One region of the Thalassotalea maritima genome, then DNA from elsewhere that is predicted to be linked to it. Evidence: predicted binding sites of a transcription regulator. Region 1 holds the regulator's gene; the other holds the start of a gene.
The links. Region 1 encodes LexA, which represses DNA repair genes until DNA is damaged. Its sites were predicted from a motif close to TACTGTATNNNNATACAGTA; they were not measured.

Region 1 (17,110 bases):
GAATATCACGGTTTGTTTAGTTTACAGGAAGGCGTTATTTGGCGCACCGCAATATGAAAAAAATCCTTATATTATTATCATTTATCTTTGCTTTAATGATTTTTGAAAGTCGCGCGACAGTGGTACTGGTTTATCACCATGTCAGTGATTCAACGCCGAAAAGTACCTCAATAACGCCACAACAGTTTGCGAAACACTTACAGTATTTTCGCGATAATGGCTTTAAGGTGATCCCACTTAACGAAATGGTGGATAAACTCAAAGCCAAACAGCCACTAGAAGATAAAACCGTAGTGATCACCTTTGACGATGGCTACAGCGATATTCTCCATAACGGTCACCCATTATTAACCAAGTTTAATTATCCTTACACCGTGTTTATTAATCCCAGCACAGTGCCAGATAAACAAGGCAGCTATTTAACTTGGCCACAAATAAAGCACATGGTTGATGATGGTGTGCTTATCGCCAATCACGGTTTAGCGCATGATTCCTTGATTAAAGTACCTGCGGGTGTTGATAACGATGTTTGGTTGACTGAAAAACTGACGGAATTACAGCAAGCTGAAAAAATTATTGAGCAGCATACAGGTCAAAGCTGGCGTTACTTTGCCTTGCCTTATGGTGAGTACACACCCAAAGCGCAGCAACAGTTAGAAAAGCTGGGCTATGTGGTGTTTACTCAGCAATCAGGCGCGGTTGGTGAGCACACCGATTTAACCGCAATCCCGAGGTTTCCGGCATCTATGCCCTATGATCAAATCGGGCCGTTAAAAAATAAACTCAATGCGTTAGCATTTAATGTGAGTGAGCAAACGCAACGCTCAGCCACTATTGTGCCTTATGGGCAACAGCCGGATACCGAGATAAACCTTGAGGTTAAGGACTTTTATCCAAATATGCTGAGTTGCTTTATTAGTGGTAAAGGAAAAGCTGAGATTAATTGGCAGACGGATAATCAATTTGCGATGGGTTTTGCCGGTGCTTTTGCGCCAGGACGCCAACGCGCTAATTGCACCGCACCAAGTATTGCTAAACCGGGACGTTATTATTGGTACTCAAAACCATGGTTTGTGCCCAATAAGGATGGTAGCTGGTACCAAAACTAAGGCGACAAAGTCAATTTTTGGCGCCAAAGCTGATATACTACGCGCCTATTCAGCCTTTAATTTTTAAATTATGCGTTTACTAAGAACGACCACTCATCCAAGCCTAGAAAACCTATGTGCCAGCAGTTTTCATCGCCAAGCGGCGCGTGCCATTATCTTACGCGGTGAGGATATTCTGTTGCTTTACACTGAGCGTTATCACGATTATACCTTACCGGGTGGTGGCGTTGATGAAGGTGAAGATTTACAACAAGGCTTGGTGCGCGAACTGATTGAAGAAACCGGTGCGCAAAATATTCGCAATATTAAAGCCTTTGGTCGCTACGAAGAATTTCGCCCTTGGTACAAAAACGATTTTGATATCATGCACATGGAATCGTTTTGTTACACCTGTGACATCGATGAAGAGTTGGCAGACACACAGCTAGAACAACACGAAATAGCCAATGGTATGCGCCCAGTTTGGGTCAATATTTTTGATGCGATCAATCACAATGAAAATACCATGGCCAACAGTGACAAAAAAGGTATGTCGATTGAGCGCGAAACCTATTTGCTGAAGCTTATCGTTAAAGAGTTACTTAGCGAGTAGCCTCGTTCCGTAAACCAGCTAAATGCCAAAAATCAGCGCAAGCTCACTGTCTTGTAGCGTGCTTGCTACCTCCTTTATTCGCTGGCTATCCCCTCACGGTCATTTTATCTTTGCTGTTAGTCCTTATTGGTTATGTCTGTATCTTGCTGAGAGGATATTATCGTATAAAAAACAATCTCTAAAGTGTTAGGGAAGCGAATGAGGGAAGAGCAACAATGACTGTTTCGCAAAAGTCTGTAGCAAGTAAACCTAAGAAAGTAAGCGAAATCCAACAATGGCATATCGAAACCGATGTAGCCATTGTTGGCTTTGGTGCCGCAGGAAGCTGTGCTGCAATTGAAGCTGCCGAAACGGGCGTTAAGGTGGATGTGTTTGAAGCAGGCTCTGCTATAGGTGGCTCGACCGCATTGTCGGGTGGCGAAGTTTATCTTGGTGGTAGCGGTGGCACCCGTATGCAAAACTTGTTTGGTTTTAGCGATAGCACTGAAAACCTTTACAACTACCTAATGATGCAACATAGCCCGCAAGCAGACGAAGCGAAAATTCGCGCCTATGCCGAAGGAGCCAGTGCGCATTTTGATTGGCTTGAGGCAAAAGGTATTCCGTTTAAAGAGTCTTACCTTGACGAACGTCTAGTTGAACCATTCAGCGATGATTGCTTGATATGGAGTGGTAATGAAAAGTCTTGGCCAGAGATAAATCATTGCCAGCCTGTGCCCCGTGCGCATGTGGTAAAAATGCAAGGTATGGGCGCTGGTAAAGTGTTTATGGAGCACTTAGAGCAAACAGCAATTGAACTTGGGGTAAATGTTCATCTTGAAGCTCGTGCATTGTGTTTGATTCATGACGACAGTGAAAACGTTATTGGCCTTGTGGTGCGCATTAATGGTCAAGAGCTTAATGTAAAAGCAAATGGTGGGGTGATCCTATGTGCCGGTGGTTTTGTGATGAATCAAACCATGTTAAAGCAATATGCACCGCGCTTTGCTCGTTGTAATACGCCTATTGGTAACCCAGGAGATACCGGTGCAGGCATACAAATGGGTATGTCGATGGGCGCTGCAGCGATAAACATGCATGAAGGCTTCGCTAGCTTACCATTTTACCCGCCGTCGACGTTAACGTATGGCATCATCGTCACCGACAAAGGTCAGCGTTTTATTAATGAAGACGCTTATCATGGACGTGTGGGTAGTCATTTACTTGAACAAAATAGCGATCGTTTCTACTTGATTGTCGATGTCGAAGCCTATGGTGATTACGAGCAAATGAACTTCCTTAATGCCGATGTCGTCGCCACCGCAGATAGCGCTGAAGAACTCGAGCAAGAGCTAGGTTTGGCTGCGAATTCGTTATCACATACCATGAATTTTTATAATGAGCATGCCGCACAAGGTGAAGATCCGCTGTTTCACAAACAGCCTGAGTGGCTGCGAGTGTTAACACCGCCATTGGTCGCCTTAGATATCACCCCTGAGCGTGGTGTGTATATGCCCTACTTTACCTTAGGTGGGCTGGATACTGAGCCCACAGGTGAAGTGCGTAAAACTGATGGAACGTTAATTTCTGGATTATATGCCGCTGGGCGAACCGCCTGTGGTGTACCTCGTCGAGGCGCGGGTTATAGCTCTGGTATTAGTATTGGTGATGCCAGCTTTTCTGGGCGCAGGGCAGGGCTAGCGGCAGCAAAGCGTGCCAAAGCGAGTGGCGCATTGTCGCGTCAACAACAAGCGCATGAGCCATCGTTACGGTAAGCCGGTGGCACAGCTAGGTGGCAACTAGCCAAAATAAGACAATAAAAAAGCCAACACATGTGTTGGCTTTTGTTTGCATAGTTAACGCTTGCTGAGTGCTTAGCGTTTTACTTCAGCGTTGTGGTAGATGTTTTGTACATCGTCGCTATCGTTTAGCATGTCCATGAATTTATCAAACATTTTGATGTCTTCAGGATCTGTGATTTCTTTGTAGTCTTGCGGGATCCATGTGATCTCGTCAACTTCAAAGTTGATATCACCTAGCTCTGCTACCAATGCATTTTTGGTCGCGAAGTATTCAGTTTGCGGTGCCGTTACCGTGATAATACCGTCTTCTGCTTCAACGTTGCTTACGTCAACATCGGCCATCATTAAGGCTTCAAAAATCGCTTCGTCGTCGTCGCCTTCAAAACAGAATAAAGCAACGTGATCAAACATGAATGCCGCAGAGCCTTGCGCACCAATTTTTGAATCAGTTTTGGTGAATGCTTGGCGTACGTCTTTGATGGTACGGTTTGGGTTGTCGGTTAGACAGTCAACAATCACCATAAAGCCGCCAGGACCAAAACCTTCGTAACGTGCTGGCTCGTAGTTTTCACCACCTGCACCGCTTGCTTTGTCGATTGCTTTGTCAATTACGTGTGTTGGTACCTGATCTTTCTTTGCTTTATCAATCAGGCGACGCAGTGCTAGGTTACCGTCTGGATCTAGACCACCATTTTTTGCACATACATAGATTTCTTTACCGTATTTTGAATAAATCTTAGTCTTCAGACCGGCGGTTTTCGCCATAGACTCTTTACGGTTTTGGAACGCTCTACCCATTGTTCATGTCTCTTGTCGGTAATGTGTGATAAATTTTCGCCAATTTTAACAGGCTTTGCGCTTGCTGTGTAGAGGCGAGTAGGGTGTTTACTCGCCTTGACTGGCTATATGCAATAGATGTGGTTAGTATGGCGAAAATTCAAGGCTCTACTGACTTTGCTGATAAATCAGTTTGAAGTCGGCTAACATGGCATCGGCATTGATGCTTGGCACAACACCAGGTTCTCCCTGAATGGGCTTAAAAATCGCATGAACTTGGCCATTTGGATTGGTCATTACTATCGATGCGCTATGATTGACCAAGTAATATTCATCTTCGCTGTCTTCGGCGATGGCATACATTAAACCAAGGTTACGGGAAAAAGGAAACAACACATCGTGACCAGCGCGCAATGCCAAAAAGTCTTTATTAAAATACTTCACATATTCGCTTAGTACCTCGACGCTGTCGCGCTTTGGATCTGCAGTGATTAGCGCCACTTGCATATTATTACCGCTAACTTGCTGAAGTTCGGGGTAAATGCTATTGAGTTTTTGCATGGTAATCGGGCAAATATCTGGGCACGATGTATAACCAAAGAAAAACAAGGTCCATTTACCGAGCAGTTGCTCATTGCTAAAGGCGCGGCCGTGGTGATCGGTTAATTCAAATTTGGCGAGAGTCCTTGGTGTTTGATACATCAAGGCATGCTTAGGTTGTTGCTGTTGAAACTGACTTTGATAAACAAAAGCACCGGTAGCGATAGCTACCAGGGCAATGATGGCGAATAACACTTTATTCATAGGGTAATTAATTCTCTGTTTAATCGCTTAAAATATCACATGGCCGGTAGTGCATAGTGATCCACCAGTAAAATAATAAACAGCAACATCAAATGGACAATGGAGAAACGAAATGTTTGCATCGCTGTTTGCTCGTCGGCATTAAACTTTAGTTTCCAAGCATATGCAAAGAAAATAAGGTTTAAGGTGACGCTACCAAGTAAATAAATCCAGCTGCTCATACCGACTAAGTAAGGGATTAAACCGACCACAAACAATAATATGGTGTATAGCAAAATTTGTGTTTTGGTAAACTCGATACCGTGAGTCACTGGTAACATTGGGATATTCACTTTGGCGTAATCATCGCGACGATGAATCGCCAGAGCCCAAAAATGTGGTGGTGTCCAAGTGAAGACGATTAACACCAGCAATAATGCATGTGGGTGTACTTCGTTGGTCATTGCCGTCCAACCAAGTAACGGTGGTATAGCACCGGCAAGACCACCAATGGTGATATTTTGCGGCGTGGCACGCTTTAGGTACATGGTATAAATCACCGAGTAACCGACTAAACCTGCGAATGTTAACCATGCAGTGAGTGGATTAACGAAACCATAAAGTAGTGCAAAGCCGACCAGCGCTAAACTGCTGGCAAATACAATGGCTGCCCGGTTACTGACCCGGCCATTCGCTAATGGTCGATTTTGCGTGCGCGCCATTTTCGCATCTATCTGCTGGTCAACAATATGATTGATAGCTGCTGATGCAGAAGACAGTAAGCCGATGCCAAGCATTGATGGGATTAGTATTTGCCAAGGAATCGCTCCGGGTACCGACAAGCTCATGCCGACTAAGGCTGTTAATACCAAAAGGGCGACCACCCGAGGTTTGGTCATTTCATAATAATCGCGCCAACTTATTTTGCCGGTAAGGCTGGTCTGATTGATGGGTAGTGCAGATGATTTAGCCATAACAACTCCTATATTTTACGACGCAAACTGTAGGTTAAGGTAATAAGGGTGAGCATGAGTAACGCCGCAACAACGTTGTGGGCGACCGCTACCGCAAGCGGTAAACTAAAGACAATATTTGATACGCCTAAACTAACTTGTATCAGTAGCACCACTAAAATTACACTGGCGGTTTTCTTAAAGAATGCAGACTGCGCTTTAAACAATACGCTAAATGCTAACCAGCCTAAATATACAGCGGTAATGATGGCGCCAATACGGTGCACGGCGTGAATGGTAACGCGCTCTGCATGGGTAAGAAAACCAAACTCGTAACTGTCGAGTTTCGGTGGTATTGGATCAAATGAATTAGCAAAGCTGAGTTGTTCGAGCCAGCCATCCTGACAAATTGGTAACTGGGTGCAAACTAGCGCGGCGTAGTTACTTGATGTCCAGCCACCAAGCGCTATTTGTGCAGTAAGAATAGCTATGCCAATAACGGCATAAACTCGATATTTACGCAGGCCAGTGTCGCCACCTGCGACGCGATAGGGGGTTAACCGTAAATAGAGTAAATACAGTAAACACAGGGTTATAAAACCGCCTAATAAATGCCCCATAACCACAATTGGCATCAGTTTCATGGTGACGGTCCACATGCCAAGAGCAGCTTGAAAAATCACCGTTGCTAAGATGGCAAACGGCAAAAATAGTGGCCCACCTTGTTGGCGATGTTTAAACGCAAGGATAAATATCGCAGCAATAAGCAAGCCTAAGGTACCGGCAAAATAGCGATGGATCATTTCGTTCCAAGCTTTTTGTACTTCCACTGGTCGTTCAGGAAAAGCCGCTTGCGCTTTAGCGATTTCAGCTTCGGTTTTTGGCACATCGAGTAAACCGTAACAACCTGGCCAGTCGGGGCAGCCAAGACCAGCATGTGTTAAACGAGTATAAGCGCCAAGCGTAATAACAACGATTGCCAATAGCATGGCAAGGAAAACTAATTTACGGGTACTGTTCATTAACCAATCCTCGATAGCTTTAATACTTTTTTCAGATCACTTAGCATGGCTTTGCCAAAGGCTGGAATAGCTTGCTCGGTCGTTGGTTTATCATAGGTCAAGACAATATTGCCCAATGGATCAACGACATAGACTTTATTGGCAGATAAGCTGTGCTCTTGTTGGGTAACATGCTGCCAGCTTTGCTGGTGAATAATTTGCTGATACTGATCACTAAGTTGTGTAGCGCTAATGACAATAGGTGTGACACGGTGGGTTTCACGGCCTAAAGCTAAGTAGGTGTTATCCATACCTGACAAGGTAAAAGCACAGCGCTCATCGCAGTTGTCGGGCAAAGCGGTAATGAGTAACCATTGCTTATTGAGGTCAACTTTAATGCCTTTTTCATTAAGGGTTTGTGGCTGGTTTAGTAAGGCGCCTTGATTGGTTACACCATAGTTAAACCATTGGTACTCTAGGGCTAGCTTGGCCAAGATCACCGGGAGAATAAATACGCCAATAAGTAGCAATAGGCTACGTCGATTGTTTTTTACAGCTTTGCTCATAATCTGCCTTATTGTTATGGTTATGTTGATACAGTTATTGCCTTTTCAGGTTATCGCGATACGTGTTTGTGTGTTGTTCGGTCCTCGTTTGCTTCGTGATTCTCTGCGCCGTTGTTTTGGTTACTATCGATATTTCGACGCAGATGCATTTGATAACTAGCCACCAACATCAGTAATAGCCATGCCCCTGCTAAGCCGCCCCATTGCACCGCGTAACCAAAGTGTTTTTCTGGCAGCATAACAATAGGTTGCCACGTTTTTTTGTAACCGATTTGCTCATCTTCATGTAAAAATAAGCTAAATGGTAATAGGGGAAGATCAATCAGTTGTGAAAATCGCTGGCTATCAATTTGCTGCACTCTTAACGGCCAGTTTAGTTGGCTAAATGTGGGCTGTTGCAATACCAAGCCAGATTGTTGGATACGAACATGGGCGATTAGTTGTTGTTTATTTTTAGGTAGTTCAATGAGTGGTAATTGAGTTCGGTCAACGGAACCTGCGACCCAGCCTAAATTAACCAGTACATGTTGTGCACTAGGCTCATCAAAAAATATGGCGTAGACTTTGTAGCCAACTCGCCCCGAATCGACTTGGTTATCCAGTAAAAACACTTGCTCGGCAACAAAGTAGCCACGGATAGTAACCATCACGTCATTGTATTGCGCAAAGATGTCGGCGGTTGATGACGCGGATGTATTATTACTCTGGGCATTATCGATAATACGCGCCATGGGCTGCGCTTGTTGCTGATTAAATTCAGCAATGCGCTCTAACCGTTGTTGTTTTTCGATACCCCGTTGGTACTGCCAAAAACTTAACTTGATTAATAATGCAAATACCGCCAAGGTAATAACGACCCATAACAGGCGCCAGCTTTTTACGAACTGGAAAGTGTTGGTTTTTATTATGGTTTGGGTCATTGCTTGCACAGGGTTACTACTAAAACAAATACTTAAATAAAGGGGCTGCTGAGAACAATATGATCATTAAAATTGTCATCGTTTTGTTATTACTGTTGATGATATACAACCTGTTTAAAGCAGGTGTCAGCATGAACAGCAATGACTCTAAAAAGCCACCCATGTCAAAATACATCGGACGACGGGTGCTGATATCGGCATTAATTATTTTGCTATTATTTATTGGCATTGCCACCGGCATCATTCAGCCCAACCCTCGACCTTATTAACGGTTTACCACCTGTTTAACAGCCATAAAACGACAGCTTTTGTGCAAGTAGTAAACCGTTAATAAGGCGTCGCCAGTTGCTCGGACGTATTGACCTCTGTTTAATAAATCTACTGAGAGATAAAATCGTTTTAATCAAGGCAAAAGTCATGTTATTTAGTCATCTAAATTCATCAGTTTTAACGCAGAGTCAAACGATTTTAGCCTCAGCCCAAGGGGCAATGGCTATTTTTCGCACTAGCGGCATTAGAGCTCTCTCATTTGGAATAACCAAATTTCGCTTACTCTGCTTTGCTATTACAAAAAATAGCTTATTGTAGAAAATACAAACAAAGGTGAATACGTCCGTGACGACACCTTATTTTGTTTACGCTATAGAACGTAAACAAACACGAATAACAGCACCCAGACCACATCAACAAAATGCCAATACCAACTTGCCGCTTGGAAGGCAAAATGGTTATCTGGGCTAAAGTGACCTTTTAACACTCTTAAAAACATAACAATCAGCATGATGGTACCCAAGGTCACGTGCAGACCATGAAAGCCTGTAAGCATGAAAAAGGTATTACCATATACACCACTGGCCAAGGTCAGGCCCATCTCGGTGTAGGCATAAATATACTCTTCAACTTGTAATGCGAGGAAGGCAACACCCAAAGCAATGGTTACGCCAAGCCAAAATTTAAGCAGGCCTCGTTTTTCTTGCTCTAATGCAACGTGAGCAAAGTGAGCAGTAAAAGATGAGGTTAGTAGTAAAATGGTGTTATAAAGGGGTAATCCAGTCCAAGGCATGGCTTCGGTAGTTGTACCATCTGGGGTCACTTCTAGTGGCCATACCGCGGTAAATTCAGGCCATAACACTTGCCAAGTCTCTAGGTTATTACCTTCACCACCAAGCCAAGGCACAGCGATCACTCGGGCATAAAATAAGGCACCAAAAAATGCCGCAAAAAACATCACTTCAGAGAAGATAAACCAGCTCATACCTTGGCGGAATGAGTTGTCCATTTGCGCGCTGTATTTGCCTGCTAATGACTCATCAATAACATTGGAAAACCAACCAATAACCATGTAAATGATTAAAGCGATACCGGCAAGTAATACCCAGCCACCAAAACCGTCTCCTGTTTTTAGGTTAGCAACATAGCTACCAGCACCAATGGCTATCAAAAATAGCGCAACGGCACCAACTATTGGCCAGTGACTTTGTTCTGGCACGTAATAGCTTTCGTAATTTTTCGTTTCACTCATTGTCTTTTCCTCGTACGCCTAGTGAATCAGTTTAACGGTGTTTAGCTGGCTTCGGTTATGTCATACAAGGTGTATGATAAGGTCAGCTCTTCAATATGCTCGGGTAACTCTGGATCAACGTAAAACTGTAGTGGCATCCATACATCGTTATCGGCTTCTAGCGGTTGCTGGTTAAAACAAAAACATTCAATTTTTTGAAAGTAATTGGCCGCTTGCCCTGGCGATACTGAAGGTACCGCTTGCGCGACACCGTATTTGTCTGATTGATTTTTGGCGTAAAATTTTACGAATTTCATTTCACCTGGGTGAACGTCAATAAAGTTCTGCTCGGGTTCAAATTGCCAAGGTGCGCCCTTAGCGATACGACTGATAAACTGCACCCGCACAACCCGCGAGGTATCAATACCATCTTGGTATACCTCGGCAGCCGTTTCATTGGTTTTACCGTTCAATCCAGTAATGTCACAAAACACGTCATAAAGTGGTACCAAAGCAAAACCAAAGGCAAACATGGCAACCACAGTGAACACTAATTTGCGTACACTTTTATTAACTTGTTGGCGTTTATCGTTAGGCTCGTTGGTATCACTCATGACGACTCCTTAATGATTATTTCACTTCTGGTGGTGTAGCGAAGGTGTGATATGGCGCTGGCGAGGCCACTGTCCACTCTAAACCTTCTGCGCCTTCCCAAGACTTCGCTTCGGCTTTTTCACCGCCGCGAATACATTTGAGTACCACATATAAGAAGATCAGCTGTGATAAGCCAAAGGCAAAACCACCTAAACTTACCCACATATTCATATCGGCAAATTGCAACGCATAGTCAGGTACCCGACGAGGCATACCAGCAAGACCAATAAAGTGCATAGGGAAGAACAGTACGTTTACTGAAATTAACGAGCACCAAAAATGCAGCTTACCGATTTTTTCGTCGTACATGTGCCCCGTCCATTTTGGTAACCAGTAGTAAGTTGCTGCGAATAAACTGAACAGCGAACCGGTAACCAGTACATAGTGGAAATGAGCTACAACAAAGTAGGTGTCATGGTATTGGAAGTCGACTGGTGTCATTGCCAGCATTAACCCTGAGAAACCGCCAATGGTGAACAAGATGACAAAAGCAATAGAGAACAGCATAGGCGTTTCAAAGGTCATCGCCCCTTGCCACATGGTTGCTACCCAGTTGAAGACTTTAACCCCAGTAGGCACGGCAATGAGCATGGTGCAGTACATAAAGAATAACTCACCGGCCAATGGCATACCTGTGGTAAACATGTGATGCGCCCAAACGATAAACGATAAAAATGCAATCGATGCTGTTGCATAAACCATTGAGCTATAACCAAATAGGCGCTTACGAGTGAACGCTGGGATAATGGTTGAGACAATACCAAAGGCTGGCAAAATCATGATGTAAACTTCAGGGTGACCAAAGAACCAGAAGATATGCTGGAACATGACGGGGTCGCCACCACCTGCAGCATCAAAGAATGAGGTGCCAAAGTAGGTATCGGTTAATACCATGGTGACCGCACCGGCAAGTACCGGCATAACGGCAATTAATAGGTAAGCGGTAATGAAGAACGTCCAAACAAACAGGGGCATTTTCATGTAGGTCATACCTGGAGCGCGCATGTTCATAATGGTGACGATGATATTGATCGCCCCCATAATCGACGAGATACCCATAATGTGTACCGCAAAGACAAAAAATGCGGTGCTGCCGTTAGAGTACGTGGTTGATAGTGGCGCATAGAACGTCCAACCAAAGTTTGGTCCACCACCTTCTAAAAACAAGCTTGCAAGCAAGATAGAAAAAGCAAATGGTAAGATCCAAAACGACCAGTTATTTAATCGTGGCAGAGCCATGTCTGGGGCACCAATCATCATTGGAATCAGCCAGTTAGCTAAGCCTGTAAAGGCAGGCATAATGGCACCAAACACCATGATAAGACCATGGACAGTGGTCATTTGGTTAAAAAAGTCTGGCTCGACAATTTGCAAACCAGGCTGGAATAACTCGGCACGGATAACCATGGCCATGGCGCCGCCAGTAAGTAACATGGCAAAGCTGAACCAAAGGTACAAGGTACCAATGTCTTTGTGGTTGGTGGTTAGGATCCAGCGCATGATGCCCGCTGGCTTATGATCATGATGATCGTGAACATGATCTAACGTATTAGTAGCACTACTCATAATCATTCCCCCTTATTTGGCTACGTCTTTAGCTTGCACGGTATCACCGGTGTCATTTCCCCATGCATTACGCTCATAGGTAATGACTGCGGCCATTTCTTGTGGTGTTAACTGGCTGGCATAACCCATCATCGCTGTACCAGGTTTGCCATTAACAACGATATCGATATGACTGGCGATATCACCCGTGGCGATAGGGCTACCAATGAGTGATGGGAAGGTAGGTGGTAATCCTGCACCAGAGGCTTGATGGCATGCTGCACATTTCGCAAGGTATACTTGCTCACCTTTTGCCATGAGTTGCTCCATGGTTAAATCGCTCATATCAACCTGAGCTTCAGCAGCATTGTCGCTGGCATTTTCAGCCGTCACGTCGTTACTAACTGGCTCATTTTCTGTCGCTTGCTCAGCTTCTGTAACTGCCGTATTGACGCTGACAGCAGCAACCTCGACAGAGTCACTATTGCTCGATAATTGCTGAACATCTTTAGCCTGAATCGCATCGCCAGTGTTATTACCCCACGCATTACGCTCATAGGTAACGACAGCGGCAATTTCTTTAAGACTTAGTTGCTTACCAAAGGCTTGCATACCGGTACCGGCACGACCATTGACGACAACATCGATATGCTCATTTACTTTACCGCCATCGATAGATATGCCACTGCCGGCTAATGCCGGAAATGCTGGTGGTAACCCTTTACCATTAGGTTGATGACATGCGGCACAGTGTGCCATGTAGGTGCTTTCGCCTAGCTCCATCAGGTCTGCCATCGACATTTCTTGATTAACAGACGCCGCTTCTGCTTGCTTAGCTTGGGTTAGAGCGATTTTTTGTTCATTTATCCAGCGCTCGTAGTCCGCTTCTGAGCGAACATCTACAACAATTGGCATATAACCATGGTCTTTACCGCATAGCTCGGCACAGCGGCCGCGATAAATGCCGGGTTCATTGACTTTAGTCCATGCTTCGTTGATAAAACCAGGATTAGCGTCTTGTTTTACCGCAAAGGCAGGCACCCACCATGAGTGGATAACGTCATCTGAGGTAATAAGGAAACGTACTTTGCGATCGACAGGGATAACCAAAGGCTTGTCGACTTCGAGTAAGTAGTTCTCACCTTTCTCATCGCCTTCGCCTGCGCGGTTGTCGAATTGAGTTCGAGGAGTGGATAAAACACTGTAAAATTCAATGTCTTGATCAAAATACTTATAATGCCATTTCCACTGAGAACCGGTAACTTGAATGGTGATATCAGAGTTGCTGTTATCTTCCATATCAATTAGGGCAGTGGTTGCTGGCCATGCCATACCGATTAAGATCAAAACAGGAATGGCTGTCCAAAGAATTTCAACTTTGGTACTTTCGTGGAAATCGGCCGGCTTGACGCCTTTAGATTTGCGATGAAAAATCATCGACCAGAACATTGCACCAAATACAACCACACCAATTGCTGTGCAAATCCACAGCACCATCATATGGAGGTCATAAACGTTTTGGCTGACGTCTGTCACACCTTTAGTCATGTTCCATTGTGATTCAGCCCAAGCTGGACTAGCAAATATACCTGCCAATCCTAGCCAACCTAGGTTACCTCTCTTCACTCGACATCTCCTTCTGCTTAACAAGCCTAAGAAAATACAGAAAAAGGACAGGATACATCTTCACTCGATGTCGCAAATTTCCGTAAATTATTGTTTTTGTTATTAGACTAAATACTTCTGGAATTCAGTCTATTACGTACGACCAATCTACGTTTGGGTATAATTTGAATGGTGTAGATTTAGCGCGCTTTGTTGTTATTATTCAATGGCTCTATCTACGCGTTAAGCTAGACAATGAGTCATTTTTGTTTATTTCATGAACTAGGATTACTTAAAATTTGAACAAGATCTAGTGTTTTGATTGAAAAAAAGAAATATTTTCAAGGGGTAGGAGCTAGAGTAAATACTCTCAAAATGCTTGAGGCAAGCTTGATGAAAGAGTTGTAGGAATCGAGTTTGATGATAAAGCTAAGAAAAAGACCGAGTCTGTTTGCTTGTTTTTTGAACAGCGAGCTAACTAATCTAGCCCGCTAGTTGTCGATATTGATTTACATCCAATCAGCATTGCGAACAATACCAACAGCAATACCTTCAATATTAAACGGCGTTGATGCTAGATCGACAACAATCGGTTCAAAGGCTTCATTTTCAGCATGTAAGTACACAACATTACCTTCGCGTTTATAACGTTTAACGGTGACATCATCGTCGACGCGAGCAACCACAACCTGACCATTATGAATATCTTTAGTTTGATGCACAGCAAGTAAATCGCCATCCATAATACCGATATCTTTCATACTTTCGCCGTTAACACGCAATAAATAATCGGCTGCTGGATGAAATAAGCTGGCGTCTATTTTGTAATGATCTTCAACATGCTCTTGCGCCAAAATTGGCTCTCCAGCAGCGACACGACCAATTAGAGGTAGACCTTCTTCTTCAATATGCTCTTCGGCTAATTTTATACCGCGCGAGGTACCCGGCAGCATTTCAATAAAGCCTTTTTTCGCAAGTGCTTTTAAATGCTCTTCGGCTGCATTGGCAGATTTAAAACCAAAGAAATTGGCAATTTCTGCGCGGGTTGGAGGCATGCCGGTAGCGGCGATTTTTTCTTTGATAAGATCAAATATTTGTTGTTGTCTGGCTGTTAGGGCTCGCATGCGTAGTCGCCTGTCTATATGTACAGTAACTGTTAGTATATACAGCTAGCAGTAATAAGCAACCGCTAAGCGTTTGTTTTATTTAAATAGACTTCGTTGCCGCATTTCTCTTAGTAGGAAGGTATATAAGGATGACTTTGTCTTATTGTTTTTTTAGGATAAAATGCGCCAAAATATTTTATTCAGTTGGTATATTCTTGTGCAGTTTAGAAAAGATATCAATGGTCTAAGAGCCATTGCAGTAATAGCTGTTGTGTTGTTTCATTTTAATGCGAACTGGATGCCCGGAGGTTTTGCGGGAGTAGATGTATTTTTTGTTATCTCCGGTTTCCTAATGACGGGGATAATATTTAAAGGGATCGAGCAAGAAACTTTTTCGATATCGAAGTTTTACCTTGCAAGGGCTAATAGGATCATACCTGCATTAGCGGTTCTTTGTTTGGTCTTACTGGTGTTCGGCTTATTTTTCCTGACTCCGTTAGATTACAAAGCACTAGGAAAGCATGTACTCAGTAGTATGACCTTTTTATCCAATATCGTATATTGGACAGAATCTGGCTACTTTGACACAGCTTCACACGAAAAATGGCTTTTACATACTTGGTCTTTATCTGCTGAATGGCAATTTTACATACTCTACCCTCTAGCCCTTATTGCGATGAGAAAGCATATGTCATTGATGGCTATGAGAAAGGCCATCTTAGCAGGAACTGTAATCGGGTTTTTCTTATGTGTAATAGCAACCTACCACTGGGCTAATCCTTCATACTATCTATTGCATACTAGAGCGTGGGAGATGATGATTGGTGGTGTTGCATACCTCTACCCGTTAAAACTTGCAGAGAATAGAAAAAAAGCCTTTGAATGGCTTGGGTTAGTACTAATAATCTTATCTTATACATTCATATCAAAAGACAGTTTATGGCCAGGCTATTTAGCTTTAATCCCTGTTGTAGGGACGTTCTTGCTAATCCAAGCTCAAAGAAATGATAGTTTCGTCACAGGTAATATTATATTTCAGTATCTAGGTAAATGGTCTTACTCTATATACCTTTGGCATTGGCCTTTTGTTGTTGCGATATTCTACTTTTCTTTAACGGAAAATTTTATATATTTAGGCATTTTAGCATCGGTCTTCTTGGGTTTTCTCAGTCACAAATATATAGAGACGATTAAATTTAGAAATGATTTCTCGCAATTATCGCAATACTTAAAATGTAAACCTATTGGCCTTGTTTTCTCGATAGGTTTATTAGGGCTGATTGTGTTGGTGAATAATGGTTTTTTAAAGCTTGCTCCTCATCATTATCAAGAATTAATTGGTAAATCAGTTCCAAGCCCATACAGAGACACCTGCCATATCGGTTCTTATCAAGAGCCTTCAAAGTCGTGTGAGTATTTTGGTGAAAATATATCTTGGGCTATTTTGGGTGACAGCCACGCAGTAGAAATTGCTTATGCGTTAGCTGATAAATTACAGTCTGACGAGGTTGGGTTAAAGCATTTTAGCTATTCTGGGTGTATACCATCATATAAGAAATCCGCCGATTTTAGTGAATGCTCTAAATGGTATAATGACAGTATCAACTATATCATCGAAAACGATAATATAAAAAATGTGGTTTTTAATCACCGTTTTACAGCTCACCTTTTGGACGGCAACGCTGATAATTATACCGATGAGAGTGAGCCTGATATTTCTAGGGAAGCTTTATCTCTTGTTGAGCAAATAGATGAGTTAATTTCTTTATTAGCTTCTAAAAAAGATAATGTTTATATTTTCTACCCAATACCGGAGCTTCCGAAGCCAATAAACCAGCTGATAGACAATAAGCTTCATAGCGGGGAAAGTTTAGATAACATAGTTGGGACGAGCCTAAACTGGTACAAGAATAGAAACGTGCATATGATTAGGCATTTTAACAATTCAAAATACCCTGATAATGTTCATTTGATAAACCCAGAGAAAATCTTTTGCGATCAAACTGACTGTTATGCGGTGAAAGATGGGGTACCTCTTTATTTTGATGATGACCATCCGTCGATTCTTGGGGCATTTAAGTTAGTGGAAATGATTGAAATATCGAATTAAATAATCGAGGGCTATATTTAGGTATTGTATTCGTGAGGCTGTAGCTGAATATAACAAACCAGATTAATGGGATGAAGTTATAGAGAATTTGTAAGCCCGAAAGATAG
Region 2 (17,110 bases), 350 kb from region 1:
ATTTCGCCATAACGAGAATGTGGTACGTTAAAATGCTCGTCAAAGCCTCGCGTTAACTGCTCCATCGGATCTAAGGTTTTGTGCTGATATATCCCTGATAGTTTGTCATCACGCAACTGCCGCTCTAACCCATAATGAAAATACAACGCCGCATGAGCTGCCCAGCAAGAATATAGACTTGAGGTGACATTACTGTTGGCCCAGCGAAATACTTCTTCTATTTTATCCCAGTAGTTAACCTGCTGATAATCTAATTGGCCAAGCGGAGCGCCGGTAACAATAAGCCCATCATAGTGTTTGTGTTTAATATCATCGAATAATACATAAAAGGCATCCATATGAGCCTTGGGAGTATTTTTCGGTTGGTCGAGATGCAAACGCACCAAATCAATATGAATTTGCAATGGAGTATTTGATAGCATGCGCAAAATCTGGATTTCCGTTTCAATTTTATTCGGCATAAGATTGAGTACAGCCACCTGCATCGGCCGTATGTCCTGGCTGATGGCACGGGTTTCCGACATCACGAAAATATTTTCATTCGCTAGCACCGCCAGTGCGGGTAATTGATTAGGGATCTTTATTGGCATAACAACATTCTATTAACATAAACATATTCATAGTACGTGAGCATCGTAGAATGTCAACTTTAAACATCTAGACGTCTAAAGTTTATATTATAGATTCCTCTATAAAAAGAATTAAAGGTAGGGGTTTATGCTGATAAGTTAAATAAAACAACGTCTGTAGTGACCAAACTATTTAGCGATATTCTTTAACGCTACCTGTGGCTAGGAAGTATAAATCAGCTACAAGCACTCCCTAGCACCATCCATGGCACGGGAGTATAAGTACATCCATGACAAGCACTTCCTAGCACCATCCATGGCGCGGGAGTATAAGTACATCCATGTACAAAAAAGGCCACTCATTGAGTGGCCTTACAATACAAGATTAGAAACTGAGATTATTCAGCTTCAATTGTCTCTTCTTCGTCACTAACTACAGTGGATGTTAGTAATAATGCACGCAGTTTGGCGTCTAGGTCTTTTGCCATTGCCTTGTTTTCTCTTAAGAAATTACAAGCATTGGCTTTACCTTGACCGATGCGCTCACCATTACAACTGTACCAAGCACCGGCTTTTTCAACTAACTTGTGCTGTACACCTAAATCGATAAGTTCACCGATATTGTTAATGCCTTCACCGTACATGATTTGGAATTCAGCTTGCTTAAATGGTGGAGCAATTTTGTTCTTAACTACTTTAACGCGTGTTTCGTTACCAGTGATTGCATCACCATCTTTAACCGCACCTGTGCGACGAATATCTAAACGTACTGACGCGTAGAATTTCAATGCGTTACCACCTGTTGTGGTTTCTGGGTTACCAAACATAACACCAATTTTCATACGGATTTGGTTAATGAAGATCATCATGGTGTTAGATTGCTTCAAGTTACCCGTTAACTTACGCATTGCTTGCGATAGCATACGTGCTTGCAAGCCCATGTGGCTGTCACCCATGTCACCTTCAATTTCAGCTTTAGGAGTAAGCGCAGCTACCGAGTCAACAACGATAACATCAACCGCACCAGAGCGGGTTAGCATGTCACAAATCTCTAATGCTTGCTCACCTGTATCTGGTTGAGATACCAATAACTCATCAATATTTACACCAAGCTTTTCCGCGTAAATAGGGTCAAGTGCATGCTCAGCATCAACGAAGGCACACACTTTGCCATTACGTTGTGCTTCAGCGATAACTTCTAGGGTTAGTGTTGTTTTACCACTTGATTCAGGACCGTAAATTTCAATAATACGTCCCATTGGTAAACCACCTGCACCTAATGCAACGTCTAATGATAAAGAGCCAGTTGAAATGGTTTCAACGTCCATGCTGCGGTTCTCACCAAGTTTCATGATTGAACCTTTACCGAATTGGCGCTCAATTTGACCTAGCGCTGCGGCTAACGCCTTTTCTTTATTCGCGTCCATTAATGTCTCCAGAAGTTTTAATATGTATCCAGTAATTGATGACAGTATACTGTATAATCGTACAGTATCAACAGTTATTTCTAAAAATCGTTAAAAAACCGCAAAACAACCCAGTAACACACTGATTTAATTGAAAAACAAATAAAACCTTCGTTAGTTACACATGATCACTTTAATATCATATACAGTACATTACTGTAACTGATACATTATTATATACAGTAGTTTATGCAGTAAAGCTGACTCTGTTTAAAGAAATCATTTTTGCTCTTTAACACAGATTATTTTAACATCATTACATTGTAACGTTTACTCCTATATTCAAGGTTTCTAGGTAAATTTAATAAGCCTTTGCTGGCGCACACAAAATAGTTTGCTTGCCACTTATTTCACCTCGAATCCATAACAAAAAGCTAATAGATGACTGACAACCTTTTAAACAATGGCAATCATACGCCTATGATGCGCCAGTACCTGACCATTAAATCTGAGTTCCAAAATATTTTATTGTTTTATCGCATGGGCGATTTCTATGAACTATTTTACGATGACGCCAAAAAGGCGGCTGATTTATTGGATATCTCGCTAACCGCTCGCGGCAAATCAGGGGGTAATGCGATTCCGATGGCCGGTGTTCCTTACCATGCCGTAGAAGGCTATTTGGCCAAATTGGTGCAACTTGGTGAGTCAGTGGCCATTTGTGAGCAAATTGGCGATCCTGCGACCAGTAAAGGTCCAGTTGAACGCAAAGTAGTGCGCATTGTTACACCGGGTACGGTATCCGATGAAGCGTTATTAAATGACAAGCAAGATAACCTGTTAGTCAGCATATTTGAACATAAAACGGGTTTTGGTGTGGCCTACTTGGACATGAGCAGTGGCCGTTTTGTCATTGCTGAGCCAAATACAGCTGAGCAACTGCAAGCAGAGTTGCAACGACTTAATCCAGCTGAGTTGCTTTATCCTGAATCATTTAACCATGTTAGCTTAATCGATTCCATTAAAGGAACGCGTCGCCGTCCCGATTGGGAGTTTGATCTGGCAACCGCCAACAAAGTCTTAAACAAACAGTTTAGCACCAGCGAGTTAGCCGGTTTTGGCGTACAAGATTACCCACTTGGTCTGTGTGCCGCAGGTTGTTTATTACAATACGTTACCGATACGCAGCGCAGTGCCTTGCCACATATTCGTTCGATTAAAGCAGAAAGTTATGCTTCTGGTGTAATTTTAGATGCCGCTACTCGTAAAAATTTGGAACTCACCGTTAATTTATCCGGCGGTTACGAAAACACTTTAGCTTCAGTGTTAGATAAAAGTGCAAGCCCAATGGGTTCGCGCCTATTAAAGCGTTGGTTACACTTCCCTCTCAGGGATATTGATACGTTACAACAGCGCCAAGAGGCTATTGCCACCATCCTAGCCGAAGACATTAAAGACGATACCTTTGATGTGATAAAAAGCATGGGTGATATCGAACGTATTGTTTCCCGCGTGGCCTTGCGAAGCGCTCGCCCTCGTGATTTTGCACGTTTGCGTAATGCTCTTACCGCCTTACCCGAACTACATGAGTTAGCCAAACTTTGCCAGACGCCATTGATGCAAACATTAGCAGAGCAAGTTAAACCACTACCAGATACTCAACAACTACTTAGCGAAGCCATTGTTGATAACCCGCCGGTATTAATCCGTGATGGTGGTGTTATTGCCACAGGTTATAACGCTGAGCTCGATGAACTGCGCGATTTAAGCCAAGGTGCTACTGATTACTTGGCACAAATGGAGCAACGAGAGCGTGAAACCACTGGCATCAGCACGCTAAAAGTTGGCTACAACAAAGTGCATGGTTTCTATATAGAGATTTCTCGTAACCAATCACAAGATGTACCGGATCACTACATTCGGCGCCAGACATTAAAAAATAACGAGCGCTTTATTACCGAAGAGCTAAAAGCCCATGAAGAAAAGGTATTAACGGCACAAAGCCGTTATTTAGCCTTAGAAAAACGCTTATACGATGAGCTATTCGATATATTGGCTGAGCAAATTGATACCTTACAAACCTGCGCGCAAGCCATTGCCACAATCGATGTATTAAATACCTTTGCCGAACGCAGCGACACCTTAAATTATCAACAACCCGAGCTTAGCAATGAGCCTGGCATAGAAATAAATGCAGGTCGCCACCCAGTGGTTGAGCAAGTCAGTACTGAAGCCTTTATCGCTAACCCTGTCATGCTTAACAATGACCGCCGTATGTTAATTATTACCGGTCCTAATATGGGCGGTAAATCAACCTATATGCGGCAAACGGCGCTTATCACGCTGCTTGCTCACGTTGGTTGTTTTGTTCCTGCCGACAGTGCACGCATTGGTATTGTCGATCGCATATTTACCCGTATTGGTGCATCTGATGATTTGGCAAGTGGCCGCTCAACCTTTATGGTTGAGATGACTGAAACAGCTAATATACTAAACAATGCCAGCGAAAAATCATTGGTATTATTGGATGAAATCGGCCGAGGAACATCGACCTATGATGGCCTATCACTGGCTTGGGCTTGTGCAGAGTACCTCGCACTTAATTCTAAGGCATTTACGTTATTTGCCAGTCATTACTTTGAGCTGACAGAATTAGCAGAGCAAATGCCAAGCCTAGCTAATGTGCACCTTGATGCCGTTGAACACGGCGACAGCATTGTCTTTATGCATGCCGTGCAAGAGGGTGCGGCTTCAAAAAGTTTTGGCTTGCAAGTGGCTCAACTTGCTGGTGTACCTAAAGGCGTTATAGCTCGAGCAAAACAGCGCTTAGCGGAGCTTGAAAGCCAGTCAAAACCAACGATCATCAAGCCTGCCAGCGAGGTACAACAAGCCGACCTATTCGCTCCGTCACACCCTGTTGTTGACCAATTACAGGCCGTTGATGTGAATGATTTATCGCCGCGACAGGCGCTGGATTTATTATATAAACTAAAAGAATCGTTATAATACTAATGGCATCATTGTAAAGTAAAAGACCCGCATTAATGCGGGTCTTTTGTTTGTCTATATCAGACGAGGTTTATGCTTGGAACAACGATTCGATTGATAAGTTTTGTGATGACAAAATATCACGTAATCGCTTTAATGCTTCGACTTGTATTTGACGAACACGCTCACGGGTTAAGCCAATTTCATGACCAACATCTTCTAGCGTTGCTGGCTCATAGCCAAGCAAGCCAAAGCGACGGGCTAACACCTCTCGTTGCTTAGAGTTAAGCTCTCCTAACCAGTGAACAATATTTTGGCGAATATCAGAATCCTGTAAGTCTGATTCTGGGCCTTGGCTTTTTTCATCAGCAATGACATCTAACAACGCCTTATCTGACTCACCACCAAACGGGGTATCGACTGAGGTAATGCGTTCATTAAGTTTGAGCATTTTACTGACATCGGCGACAGGGACTTCAAGTTTATCGGCAATTTCTTCAGCGGTTGGCTCATGATCAAGCTGCTGCACTAACTCGCGTGCGGCACGTAGATATACGTTTAATTCTTTAACAACATGAATGGGTAAACGGATAGTGCGGGTTTGATTCATAATGGCTCGTTCAATAGTTTGACGAATCCACCATGTGGCGTAGGTTGAAAAACGAAATCCTCGTTCAGGGTCAAACTTTTCAACAGCGCGGATGAGGCCTAAGTTACCTTCTTCAATGAGATCCAATAACGGCAACCCTCGATTATTATAGCGGCGGGCGATTTTGACAACCAAGCGCAGATTACTTTCAATCATCCTCGCTCTTGATGCTTCACACCCTTTCAATGCCTTACGAGAAAAGAAAACTTCTTCTTCAGCACTTAATAAGGGAGAAAAGCCAATTTCACTCAGATAAAGCTGCGTCGCATCTAAACTTGATGGTGATTCTTCACTAGCAACCTTCTCTAGCGTATTGTCACTTGCAGTTTGCTTTTCGCTTGTAGTGACTACTTCTTTGGTTTTTTCCATCGATGTCTCCCAAACCCCCTATAACGGAGTTGTTGTTAATTGTTCACATTTGCCTCGTTCTTTTTCTTAATTACTACTTATCGCTTCGGTAAATAGCGTAAAGGATTTACCGATTTGCCCCTAAATCTAATCTCAAAATGTAGCTTTTCACGGTCTGTGCCAGTGTTACCCATTTTTGCGATTGTCGAGCCCGCTTTAACGGTTTCTTGTTCTTTTACCAGTAACTGATCGTTGTGAGCATAAGCACTCAAGTAATCATCATTGTGTTTGATAATGATCAAGTTACCGTATCCACGCAATGCATTACCAGCATATACAACCAACCCATCGGCGGCGGCTTTAACAGGTGTCCCCCGTTTACCGGCAATATCGATGCCTTGGTTGCCTTTTTCAGCAGTAGAAAATGTGGCGATAACAGGCCCCTTTACTGGCCACTTCCACGACTTCACTTGCTGCTTTAAAGATGGTACTTTCACCGCAGAGAATTTCCCACCCTTATCGCCACCATACTCCTCGGCATTGTCATTTGCAACATTTTTTTTACTTTTTACTTGGGGATTTTTTTCTTTTTTTAGATTCCCTTTAGCTACCGTTACCGTCGCTTTGTTATTGATAATTAACAATTGATTGGGGTAAATTTTATAAGGTGGTGTGATGTTATTTAGTTTTGCTAAAGTTTTTACATCACTGCCCGCACGAAAAGCAATAGAGTATAGGGTTTCCCCCTTTTGGACTTTATATGAGTCGCCAGAGATACGTTCTAACGACTCATAAATAGGTTGCTGTTGTGGACCACTTTTATTGCTCAAGTTAACCACAGGGGCTGGGCGAGTACGGTCAGCACAAGCCGAAAGTAACAACCAGCAGGCTGTTAATGCCAGTACCAAATAAGGTTGTTTGCTTGCCTTTTGTTGTTTCATAGTCTTGCTATTGATGTAACCTAAATAAGCTTGCGCGCAATTATCGAGTACTACTTAAATAGTACATAAAGCAATATGGCAAGTAACACCACTGCCCAACCGATAATATCCACACTGCCACGAATTTTGGCTTCCATTTTCGCGCCACCCGCTTTAATTAAACCTGCGACTAAATAAAAACGTAATCCTCGGCCGATGGCTGATGCCAACAAAAATGGCAAAAACATCATTTGCAGAAAACCTGCACTCAAAGTAAATACTTTATACGGAATTGGCGAAAAACCGGCGAGGAAAACAACCCAAACACCATACTCTTGGAACCAGTCCATGGCGTGTTGAAATTTATCCATATAGTTAAAATCGATAAGTAGTGGCTTAATTACAGGCTCAAATAACCAATACCCCAAAAAATAGCCTAAAATGCCGCCAAAGACGGATGCCAAAGTGGTAATAAAGGCAAAATGCCAGGCTTTATGAGGTTTTGATAGCACCATTGGTGCAAGCATGACATCGGGCGGAATAGGGAAAAATACCGATTCAGCAAATGATAACACTGCCAATACTTTAGGTGCTGCTTTATGCTGCGCCCAGTTCATAGTCCATTGATATAAAGGTGAAAATATTTTCACAGTAATGCTCCAGCAACAAGCGGTACAAAACGAACCGCTAAGACTTCTTTAACGTCAAAACGATCGCCTTGACGCTGAATTAATTTTAATACTTGGGAATTTTGTCCAACAGGGATGATTAGCTTACCGCCATCCGCTAATTGCTCGAGTAGCATTTGTGGTACTTCACTCGCAGCCGCGGTAACGATAATTGCCTTATAAGGCGCCTTGCTTGACCACCCTTTCCAGCCATCACCATGCTTCATTTGTACGTTATGTAAATCAATACTTTGTAAGCGACGTTTGGCTTGAAATTGCAAAGATTTGATTCGCTCTACGGAGTAGACCTTATCGAACAGCTGCGCCAAAATGGACGTTTGATAACCTGAGCCAGTGCCTATTTCTAGCACGCTTTCATTGCTATTGTTGGCTAATAACAGTTCGGTCATTTTAGCGACTATATACGGTTGCGAGATAGTTTGCCCTTGGCCAATAGGTAACGCTGTGTTGTCATAGGCTTTATGAGCAAGTATTTCTGGGACAAAAATATGTCGTGGACTTTTCGCAATCGCTTGCAGTACACGTTCGTCTTTGATCCCCTGGGCTTGTAATTGTCTTGCTAGCAGCTCGCCGCTTCGCGAAGATTTTCCACCAATACGTCGAGTCGCATTCATATGTCTAAATCACTAATCCATTGCTTCATGTTGGCCATACTGTTGTAGGCTGTCATATCAACCGTTAATGGTGTCACAGATGCATAGTTATTGGCAACCGCATAAAAATCGGTGCCAGGGCCAGCATCTAACTCACCACCTAGGGTGCCATACCAATAAATATCGCGCTTCCATGGGTCTTGCATTTTTTTCATGGTCTCAGCTTTATGACGATGACCAAGGCGAGTAACCTGAATCCCCTTTAATTCTGACAACGGCACGTCAGGTACATTGATATTAATAATTTGATCGTTGGCAAGCGGGTGTTGCTGTAACTTTTCGATAAACCGTGTTACAACCACTGCAGCTGTATCGTAATGTTGTTGCTCTTTACCCACAAGCGACACTGCAATAGCTGGCAACCCCATGTGACGTCCTTCCGTGGCTGCGGCAACGGTACCTGAATAAAGAACATCGTCCCCCAAGTTAGCACCATGATTGATGCCAGCGACCACTAAATCGGGCGGCGTGTCACTCAACTGGCTAATACCCAAATGGACGCAGTCGGTTGGCGTGCCGTTCACTGATACAAAACCATTTTCCAGTACTTCGGCACGCAGTGGATTCAATAACGTTAATGAATTACTAGCGCCACTGCAGTTTCGGTCAGGACCGATAACTAGAGTTTGTTCGGCAAATGCCGACAAGTGTTGGTGAAGTACTTTAATGCCAGGGGCATTAACGCCATCATCATTGCTGATCAGTATGTTCATGGTCACGTTCCTGTGCACTAATATCGTTATAATTGATAAGTTCTCTTAACACCGTGGTTGCAAAGCAGCCTGCCGGTAAGATAAAGCTCACCACTACCGTATCGTCATTAACCGTTAATGCTGGTGCTGTCATGGTTAAACGGCAAGCTCGTCGCTCTTGCTTTAAGCCAAACTTTTCAAGACCACGACAAAACTCGCTGTGTTCGCTTGCGGCTTGTGCTTCAAAGTCAGCAGCGTCAGCTTGCGTCATTAATTCACCTTTACCCCAAAGTGGTAAAGTGATGTTAATATCTTGTTCCTGCAAACGGCGTATAATCGTTTCATCAATCGTCGCTTCAGCAAATACCGAGCGAGATCCGGATAGCATAAACACATCGCCATTCATCGGCGTATCAAAGGCGCCCATATTAATGCGCTTAGCCAGCATTTGATTAAAAATATGCGACCTAGCGGCAGATAAATAAAAGCCGCGCCTGTTACGATCGTTGATACGACGCCCTGCAAACAGTTGTTTTGCACCCTCAAGGTTATTACCGTCGATACCAAAGCGCTGTTCACCGAAATAGTTGGCAACACCGCCTTCGACAATTTGTTGCCAACGAGCTTGTACTTGTTCAACGTCGCTAACGTTACGCAACGTCAAGGTAAATCGATTGCCGAGCAAAGCACCGGTCTTCAATTTTTTATTGTGGCGTTTGTACGATAGGATCTCGACGCCAGGACAGTCAAAGTCTGACAAGTCATACTCTGCTTTACCTGGAACATGGACACCAAAGTATTGTTCGGTTACCGCGTTTCTATCTTTTAATCCGGCGTAAGTAACAAAATGTGGTTTTACTTTAAAATAACGAGCAAGCTGTTTGGCAACGTAAATGGTGTTGGCGCCAGTTTTACGCACACGAATCAGTAAATGCTCGCCTTCACCGCTAGCCGTAAATGGCAGTAGCTCAATAACCTGAAAGTCTTCAGGTACAGTACGTAAGTCACCTGTTGCAGAAGGTTTCCCGTAAACATAAGCCAGTTCAGTCATTAGCCTGCTCCTCAGTGCCACTGCTTAGCAACAAGGCTACAGCGTGTACCTCAACCCCTTCTTTTCGACCAACAAAGCCAAGCTTTTCTGTTGTTGTCGCCTTAACATTAACATTATCAATATCAGTATTTAAATCGCTGGCTAATACCTGACGCATCGCCAATAAATGTGGCGCTATTTTCGGCGCTTGGGCGGCAATGGTAATATCTACATTACCGACCATATAGCCACGTTGTTGCATAAGTGACACAACGTGACGCAACAAAATACGCGAGTCAATGTTTTCATAATCACTATCAGTATCGGGGAAATGGTTACCAATATCCCCCATTGCTAATGCCCCTAAGATGGCATCGCACAGCGCATGAATCGCAACGTCGCCATCTGAATGGGCGAGGAAGCCCTGTGGATAATCGATGGCCACACCGGCAAGCATTACAGGGCCTTCACCACCAAATTTATGAACATCGTAACCATGACCTATACGCATGCTGACTCCTGCTGTTGCAAAATAAACGCGGCCAACGGTAAATCCGCTGGTCTTGTGATTTTAATGTTATCTTCTCGCCCAGACACCACATGAGCAGATTGACCAGCATATTCCATTGCCGAGGCTTCATCGGTGATATTAGCGTGCTCTTGTATGCCCCGCTCAAGAGATGATAACAATAAGCGGTGTGGAAACATTTGTGGGGTTAATGCATGCCACAAATTATCACGCTCTTCGGTAATCGCTATGTGTCCACTGGCGTTAGTTCGCTTCATGGTATCACGTACTGGGGTTGCTAAAATCGCCCCTTCTTGGTTTTGTTCACAAAACTCAATCAGTGCATCGATATCTGTATGAGTAACGCAAGGGCGTGCAGCATCATGAACCAATACCCAATCTTGCTCGCCAGCTGCTTTAAGACCAGCCAACACTGAATCAGCACGCTCTTTACCACCGATAGCGATGCTAACGTTGTCATGTTTAGCGATTGTTAAAGACGCAAAGGTGTTATCTTCGGCACTGATCACCACCACCACGTGGGCAATTTTAGGGTGTGATAGCACACGCTCCAGAGTGCGCTCGATAATGGTTTTGTTATCGATAGTAAGGTATTGTTTGGCCAGTGCTTGTTGCATACGACTGCCAATACCTGCCGCAGGCAATATCATGGTATAGCCTGCTATCATAGGTTGTTTGTTCAAGGTTATTTCTCTTGTGGGATAACACGGATGAAGGTTTCACCTTCCTTGATTAAGCCTAGCTCATTGCGAGCTCGCTCTTCAACAGCTTCTAAACCGTTACGCAAATCTTTAATATCTGCCCAGAGTAACTTATTACGATGCTGCAATTGCTTATTAATGTCTTGTTGCGCAACGACACTTTTTTGCTGTTGCCAATAATCAGGCACACTGTTTTTGCCAAACCATAGACGGTATTGCAACAAAATCAGAAAAATAGCCAATATCGCGGTTAAGATTCGCATCATATGGTCGCTGTGATAATCAATAATAACCACATTATAAAAGGCAGGTAAAACAAGTCCATAGCTAACGGCAATTTGATCGATTATTTGTGGGATTAGCCAGTAAAGCAATGTTATAAAATGATTAGATCACTAAAATATTTAGCCCACCATCAGAACAGACAATGACAACGTGCCACCATGTCGTTAATTTACGGCATTAGAGCTTAGTGGCAATGTCTTGGCCATATCTTGCCAATTGATTTGGCAAGATAACAATAACTCTCGCAAGGTTAAAGGCTGTGGTTGCGTCTGTTTCTCGCCTCGCCACTGATGGCCTGAGCAGGCAGCTATAAAGACTTTTTTATTGGGTTTGAGTAATACTAATTGTGATTGAGCGTCGATTTGTTGCGAGGTTAGCGCAAACCAGCCACTGTAATTACAGCGAATTCGTTGTCCCGCGGTATCAACCCGATCAATACAATCAATAATGATCCGTTGCCTATTTTCGTGTTGTTCTAAAACTGGTACCACTAAGCCTAGGGGGAGAGGGTGTTTGCTATACCACTGCCGAATTTGTTCACTACTCTGCCCTGCCAATGGTAATTTGCTCGCCTGTTTTTCACTCCAACTGGCATTTTGCACATCGATGCTGAGCGGTGATTGACTGGCCAACATTGAACCAGCAGTGCGACGAACATAGTGAGGTAAGCTCTTTAAGCGAGCAGGTAATGCCGAACATCTTGCCGGTGTGGTATCTGCAAGTTGCTTTACTTCTCGCTCATATAAAGCGCTGCACAGTTCGGAGAACTGTGGAGAATGCGTAATGACATTACTCAGTAAATCTTGCATATAAACAAACGGCTCGAATAAGATTATGAAAATACAGGCAAAACACCACCTGATGAAATAATAGACTACACTAGCATCGTAAAAAAGCCAAAATTGTTATTTACCCTGCCCGCTATCACCTTAGCTGACAATCGAAACCATCCCCCGCCACAGCATATACAGCAGATAAAATTTTAGGTATAAAAAAACCTGCCGAAGCAGGTTTTTTTATTTTATCGCAAGGTCGTATTATTGACCTTTGATTTCACTGCGGCCATTGTATACCGCTTTGTCGCCTAAGAACTCTTCAATACGAAGTAATTGGTTGTACTTAGCAACACGATCTGAACGACATAATGAACCCGTTTTAATTTGGCCAGCAGCTGTACCTACCGCTAAGTCAGCGATAGTTGCATCTTCTGTTTCACCACTACGGTGTGAAATAACCGCGGTAAAGCCTGCATCTTTTGCCATCTTAATTGCATTTAATGTTTCAGTCAGTGAACCGATTTGGTTAAATTTAATTAAGATTGAGTTACCGATGCCTTCATCGATACCACGCTTTAAGATCTTGGTGTTGGTAACAAATAAGTCATCACCGACAAGCTGAACTTTATCGCCGATCATATCAGTTAGAACTTTCCAGCCAGCCCAGTCGCTTTCATCTAAACCATCTTCGATTGATACGATTGGGTAACGGTTAGCAAGATCGGCAAGGTAACCAGCGAAACCTTCAGAATCAAACTGCTTACCTTCACCTGCTAGATCGTATACGTCATTTTTGTAGAACTCAGATGATGCACAGTCTAACGCTAAAGTTACGTCTTCATTCATTTTGTAACCAGCGTTTGTTACCGCTGTTTCAATAAGCGCCAATGCATCTTCGTTTGATGCTAGGTTAGGGGCAAAACCACCTTCATCACCAACAGCCGTATTCAAGCCTTTCGCGCTTAGCTCTTTCTTCAACTGATGGAAGATTTCAGCGCCCATACGTAACGCTTCTTTAAAGCTTGGTGCGCCAACTGGCTGAACCATGAATTCTTGAATATCAACATTGTTGTCGGCGTGCTCACCACCATTAAGGATATTCATCATCGGTACTGGCATTGAGTATTGGCCAGGCGTACCGTTAAGATCAGCGATGTGCTCGTATAATTCAACGCCTTTATCATTCGCTGCTGCTTTTGCTACGGCTAGTGATACCGCTAGAATAGCGTTTGCACCAAAATTTTCTTTATTCTCTGTACCGTCAAGATCAATCATGATCTGGTCAATTTCAGCTTGAGCGTTAGCGTCTTTGCCAAGTAGTGCCGGAGCAATGCTATCGTTAACAGCAGCAACCGCTTTCAATACACCTTTACCTAAATAACGTGATTTGTCGCCATCGCGTAGTTCAAGCGCTTCGCGAGAACCTGTTGATGCACCAGATGGCGCACAAGCACGACCAAACGCACCTGACGCTAAGCGTACATCGGCTTCTACTGTTGGATTACCACGTGAGTCCATAACTTCACGAGCAATAACCTTAATTATTTCTGACATGTTTACCTCTAACGATTAGTTGGCTGTATTGCTAAATTATTATTATTGATATTTAAAAAGCCGCAAGTTAAGACTAACTGCGGCTTTGGGTAATTAGTTGTTTTTTGATTTTTGCGCTTCATATGCCGCAGCAATAAAGCTTTGGAATAGTGGGTGCCCATCACGCGGTGTGGAGTTAAACTCCGGATGGAACTGACCGGCAACAAACCAAGGGTGCTCAGGTATCTCGACCATCTCAACCAATTTCTTATCTGCTGATAAGCCTGAGAAAACAAGACCCGCTTCTTCTAGTTTGTCACGGTAGTTATTGTTTACTTCGTAACGATGGCGATGACGTTCAAATACACTGTCGCTACCGTAAATGTCAGCCGCTTTGGTACCTGCGACTAAATGACATAGTTGTGAACCTAAGCGCATGGTACCACCTAAGTCTGAATTCTCGTCACGTGTTTCAACATTACCCGCTTCGTCTAACCACTCTTCAATTAGACCAACCACAGGATATGGTGACTGCGGATCAAACTCGGTTGAATGAGCGTTTTCTAGACCGGCTACGTTGCGTGCGTATTCAATTAACGCAACTTGCATACCTAAACAAATACCAAAGTAAGGTACCTTGTTTTCACGTGCGTATTTCGCCGTTAAAATTTTACCTTCAACACCACGTTCACCAAAACCGCCAGGCACTAAAATAGCATCAACGCCTGCAAGCTCTTCTTCGCCTTTGGCTTCAACGTTTTGTGAATCAATGTACTTGATGTTCACGGTTAATTGGTTTTTCAAACCTGCATGTTTTAATGCTTCGTTTACCGACTTGTATGCATCTGGTAGTTCAATGTACTTACCAACCATACCAATGGTTACTTCACCTTTTGGATTGGCTTCTTGGAATAGAACTTGTTCCCACTCGCTCAAGTCAGCTTCTGGTGCTTCAATACCAAAACGCTTACATACGATGTCGTCGGTACCTTGCGACCTTAACAATGCTGGGATTTTGTAGATGCTGTCAACGTCACGCATAGCAACAACAGCTTTTTCTTCAACATTACAGAACAATGCGATTTTCGCACGTTCATTCGCAGGGATAACCCCTTCACTACGACATACTAAGATATCAGGGAAAATACCAATTGAGCGCAACTCTTTAACCGAGTGTTGCGTTGGTTTGGTTTTGATTTCACCACTTGCAGCTAAGTAAGGAACTAAGGTTAAGTGCATAAACATTGCACGCTCACGACCAAGCTCTACACCTAGTTGACGAATTGCTTCTAAGAACGGTTGCGATTCGATATCACCTACTGTGCCACCAACTTCAACCATGGCCACGTCATAACCTTCAGCGCCTTCAATAACACGACGCTTAATATCATTGGTAATGTGTGGGATAACCTGAATGGTTGCACCTAAAAACTCACCGCGACGTTCACGAGCAAGAATGTCTTGGTAAATACGACCTGTGGTGAAGTTATTTTTCTTGGTCATTTTGGTACGAATAAAGCGCTCATAGTGACCAAGGTCAAGGTCTGTTTCAGCGCCGTCATTAGTAACAAATACTTCACCATGCTGAATAGGACTCATAGTACCCGGGTCAACATTAATGTAAGGGTCTAATTTAAGCATGGTCACTTTAAGACCTCGGGCTTCCAATATAGCTGCCATCGAAGCCGCAGCAATACCTTTACCTAGGGATGAAACCACCCCACCTGTTACAAAAATATATCTCGTTGTCATGTGAAACCCGGAATTAAGGAATTAACAGAAATTGTGTGTCTATTGTGCGCTTAGGAAATTCAAATTAAGCATCACGATAGATTGCTAGCAAATAAACTGTAGCGCAGGACATGGTAAAACCAAGCCGCGTGTAAAATCACAGTTAAGTTGTTGTTATGTTTTTAGACATAAACCGTAACAAGTACAGTCTAGCAGGACGGGGCGCTATTGTAACAAATGCAAAGTTAGACAACAATAGTCGTTTGTAGCAATTTTCAACATAGGAATACCTAATCATGTGGGCGCAATCACGTTTAACACTTCCCCCTAAATCGCGCGGTTTTCATTTAATCGATAAGGAAATCTACCTACAGTTACCTGAGCTCGCTAATTATCGCGTTGGCCTGCTGCATTTGTTCTTACAACACACGTCTGCTTCGTTGAGTATAAATGAAAATGCAGATCCCACCGTACGCCTCGATTTGGAACAACATTTTAATCGCTTTGTTCCTGAAAACGCACCTTACTACCAGCACGATTATGAAGGTAGTGATGACATGCCGGCGCATATCAAGTCAACCACCATTGGTAATCAGCTAATCATTCCTATTAGTAATGGCCAACTTGCGTTAGGCACATGGCAAGGTATTTACCTATGTGAGCATCGCAACCACGGTGGTGCACGTTCTATTATAGCAACCATGCAAGGGGAATAGGGTAAACGCTGTCACTCGTCTTTTAGATAGACTGTGCGTTGCCGTGCTACAGGGCCTTTGACAAGGTGTACATTAAATGTTGATGAAAACGCAACATCACGGCATCATGCTCAGCTTGATAATTGAGTTCAACGCATAATTTTTTGACTGCTTGGCTTATATGATTTACAAAGCGCCCATAGCCAGTTTTATGGCAATCATTGTCACTAGCAACAAATACCAGCTTAATGCTGTCGACTAAATTTCTACTATCCCACTGGCTAGTGAACATTCCGTCATTTGAGGCGGGCTTATAGCCAAGATAAATTAACTCGCCCTTGGGTAGGACATAGTCCTCATTGTCACAGCGGATGATTGGTGTTTTGCCATTGGCAATTATGGCTAAATTATTCAGATTGTACTGTTTGGCGACTTTGATAAATTGATTACTGACAAACATATAAAGCGGGTTGTAAGGATCTGGCGCTGTTTCATCAATATCGCAAAATTCCAAAAGACCGCGATGAATCGGCAAATTAACCACAGCAAACGTCATGCTTTGTTTTTCTTTAGGTAATAAAAATGATTGCGCCTTGTAGCGCTCAGCAACAGGCCGAAAACCGTGAGTTTTTATTTTACGCTCGCCTTTGGCCTTGGCAAATACATCAAAGGTGAGGTGTTGGTGATCTCTAATTTTAAAGCTTCCAACACTTACACTCAGCATGCGTGAAAATTCAGTTAACAAGCGAGCAACACGGTTATGAAATTTAGGTGCATGATGACGCAGATCATCGCCCGTGGCTAAAAATAACAATTGGATTTTGTCGCTAAGTTGTTGCTCATCAAAAAATGTGGTTAAGCCAACGTGTTGTATAGGGCTATACATAAACAGTATTTGTTGCTCTGTTTCCAATAC

Region 2: recA (recombinase RecA) is a predicted target of LexA. The motif match lies at 2,044-2,063, and genes of this name have one in related genera.

What each region holds. Positions count from the first base shown of each region.
Region 1 covers NZ_CP166919.1:283,624-300,733, forward strand. The annotation lists gene ACAX20_RS01220 (polysaccharide deacetylase family protein) at 54-1,109, shown strand; gene ACAX20_RS01225 (NUDIX hydrolase) at 1,180-1,701, shown strand; gene ACAX20_RS01230 (FAD-dependent oxidoreductase) at 1,917-3,455, shown strand; gene ACAX20_RS01235 (YebC/PmpR family DNA-binding transcriptional regulator) at 3,555-4,280, opposite strand; gene ACAX20_RS01240 (SCO family protein) at 4,428-5,063, opposite strand; gene cyoE (heme o synthase) at 5,099-6,016, opposite strand; gene ACAX20_RS01250 (heme A synthase) at 6,025-7,017, opposite strand; gene ACAX20_RS01255 (hypothetical protein) at 7,017-7,562, opposite strand; gene ACAX20_RS01260 (SURF1 family protein) at 7,613-8,482, opposite strand; gene ACAX20_RS01265 (DUF2909 family protein) at 8,542-8,751, shown strand; gene ACAX20_RS01270 (cytochrome c oxidase subunit 3) at 9,123-10,004, opposite strand; gene ACAX20_RS01275 (cytochrome c oxidase assembly protein) at 10,046-10,597, opposite strand; gene ctaD (cytochrome c oxidase subunit I) at 10,614-12,203, opposite strand; gene coxB (cytochrome c oxidase subunit II) at 12,216-13,730, opposite strand; gene lexA (transcriptional repressor LexA) at 14,297-14,911, opposite strand; gene ACAX20_RS01295 (acyltransferase family protein) at 15,075-17,003, shown strand.
Region 2 covers NZ_CP166919.1:637,551-654,660, reverse strand. The annotation lists gene metA (homoserine O-succinyltransferase) at 1-590, opposite strand, end outside; gene recA (recombinase RecA) at 968-1,996, opposite strand; gene mutS (DNA mismatch repair protein MutS) at 2,417-4,981, shown strand; gene rpoS (RNA polymerase sigma factor RpoS) at 5,055-5,981, opposite strand; gene ACAX20_RS02840 (peptidoglycan DD-metalloendopeptidase family protein) at 6,059-6,901, opposite strand; gene ACAX20_RS02835 (YqaA family protein) at 6,952-7,530, opposite strand; gene ACAX20_RS02830 (protein-L-isoaspartate(D-aspartate) O-methyltransferase) at 7,527-8,183, opposite strand; gene surE (5'/3'-nucleotidase SurE) at 8,180-8,935, opposite strand; gene truD (tRNA pseudouridine(13) synthase TruD) at 8,913-9,965, opposite strand; gene ispF (2-C-methyl-D-erythritol 2,4-cyclodiphosphate synthase) at 9,958-10,455, opposite strand; gene ispD (2-C-methyl-D-erythritol 4-phosphate cytidylyltransferase) at 10,446-11,156, opposite strand; gene ftsB (cell division protein FtsB) at 11,159-11,437, opposite strand; gene ACAX20_RS02800 (hypothetical protein) at 11,624-12,268, opposite strand; gene eno (phosphopyruvate hydratase) at 12,497-13,789, opposite strand; gene ACAX20_RS02790 (CTP synthase) at 13,883-15,520, opposite strand; gene ACAX20_RS02785 (secondary thiamine-phosphate synthase enzyme YjbQ) at 15,796-16,215, shown strand; gene ACAX20_RS02780 (DUF3083 family protein) at 16,262-17,110, opposite strand, start outside.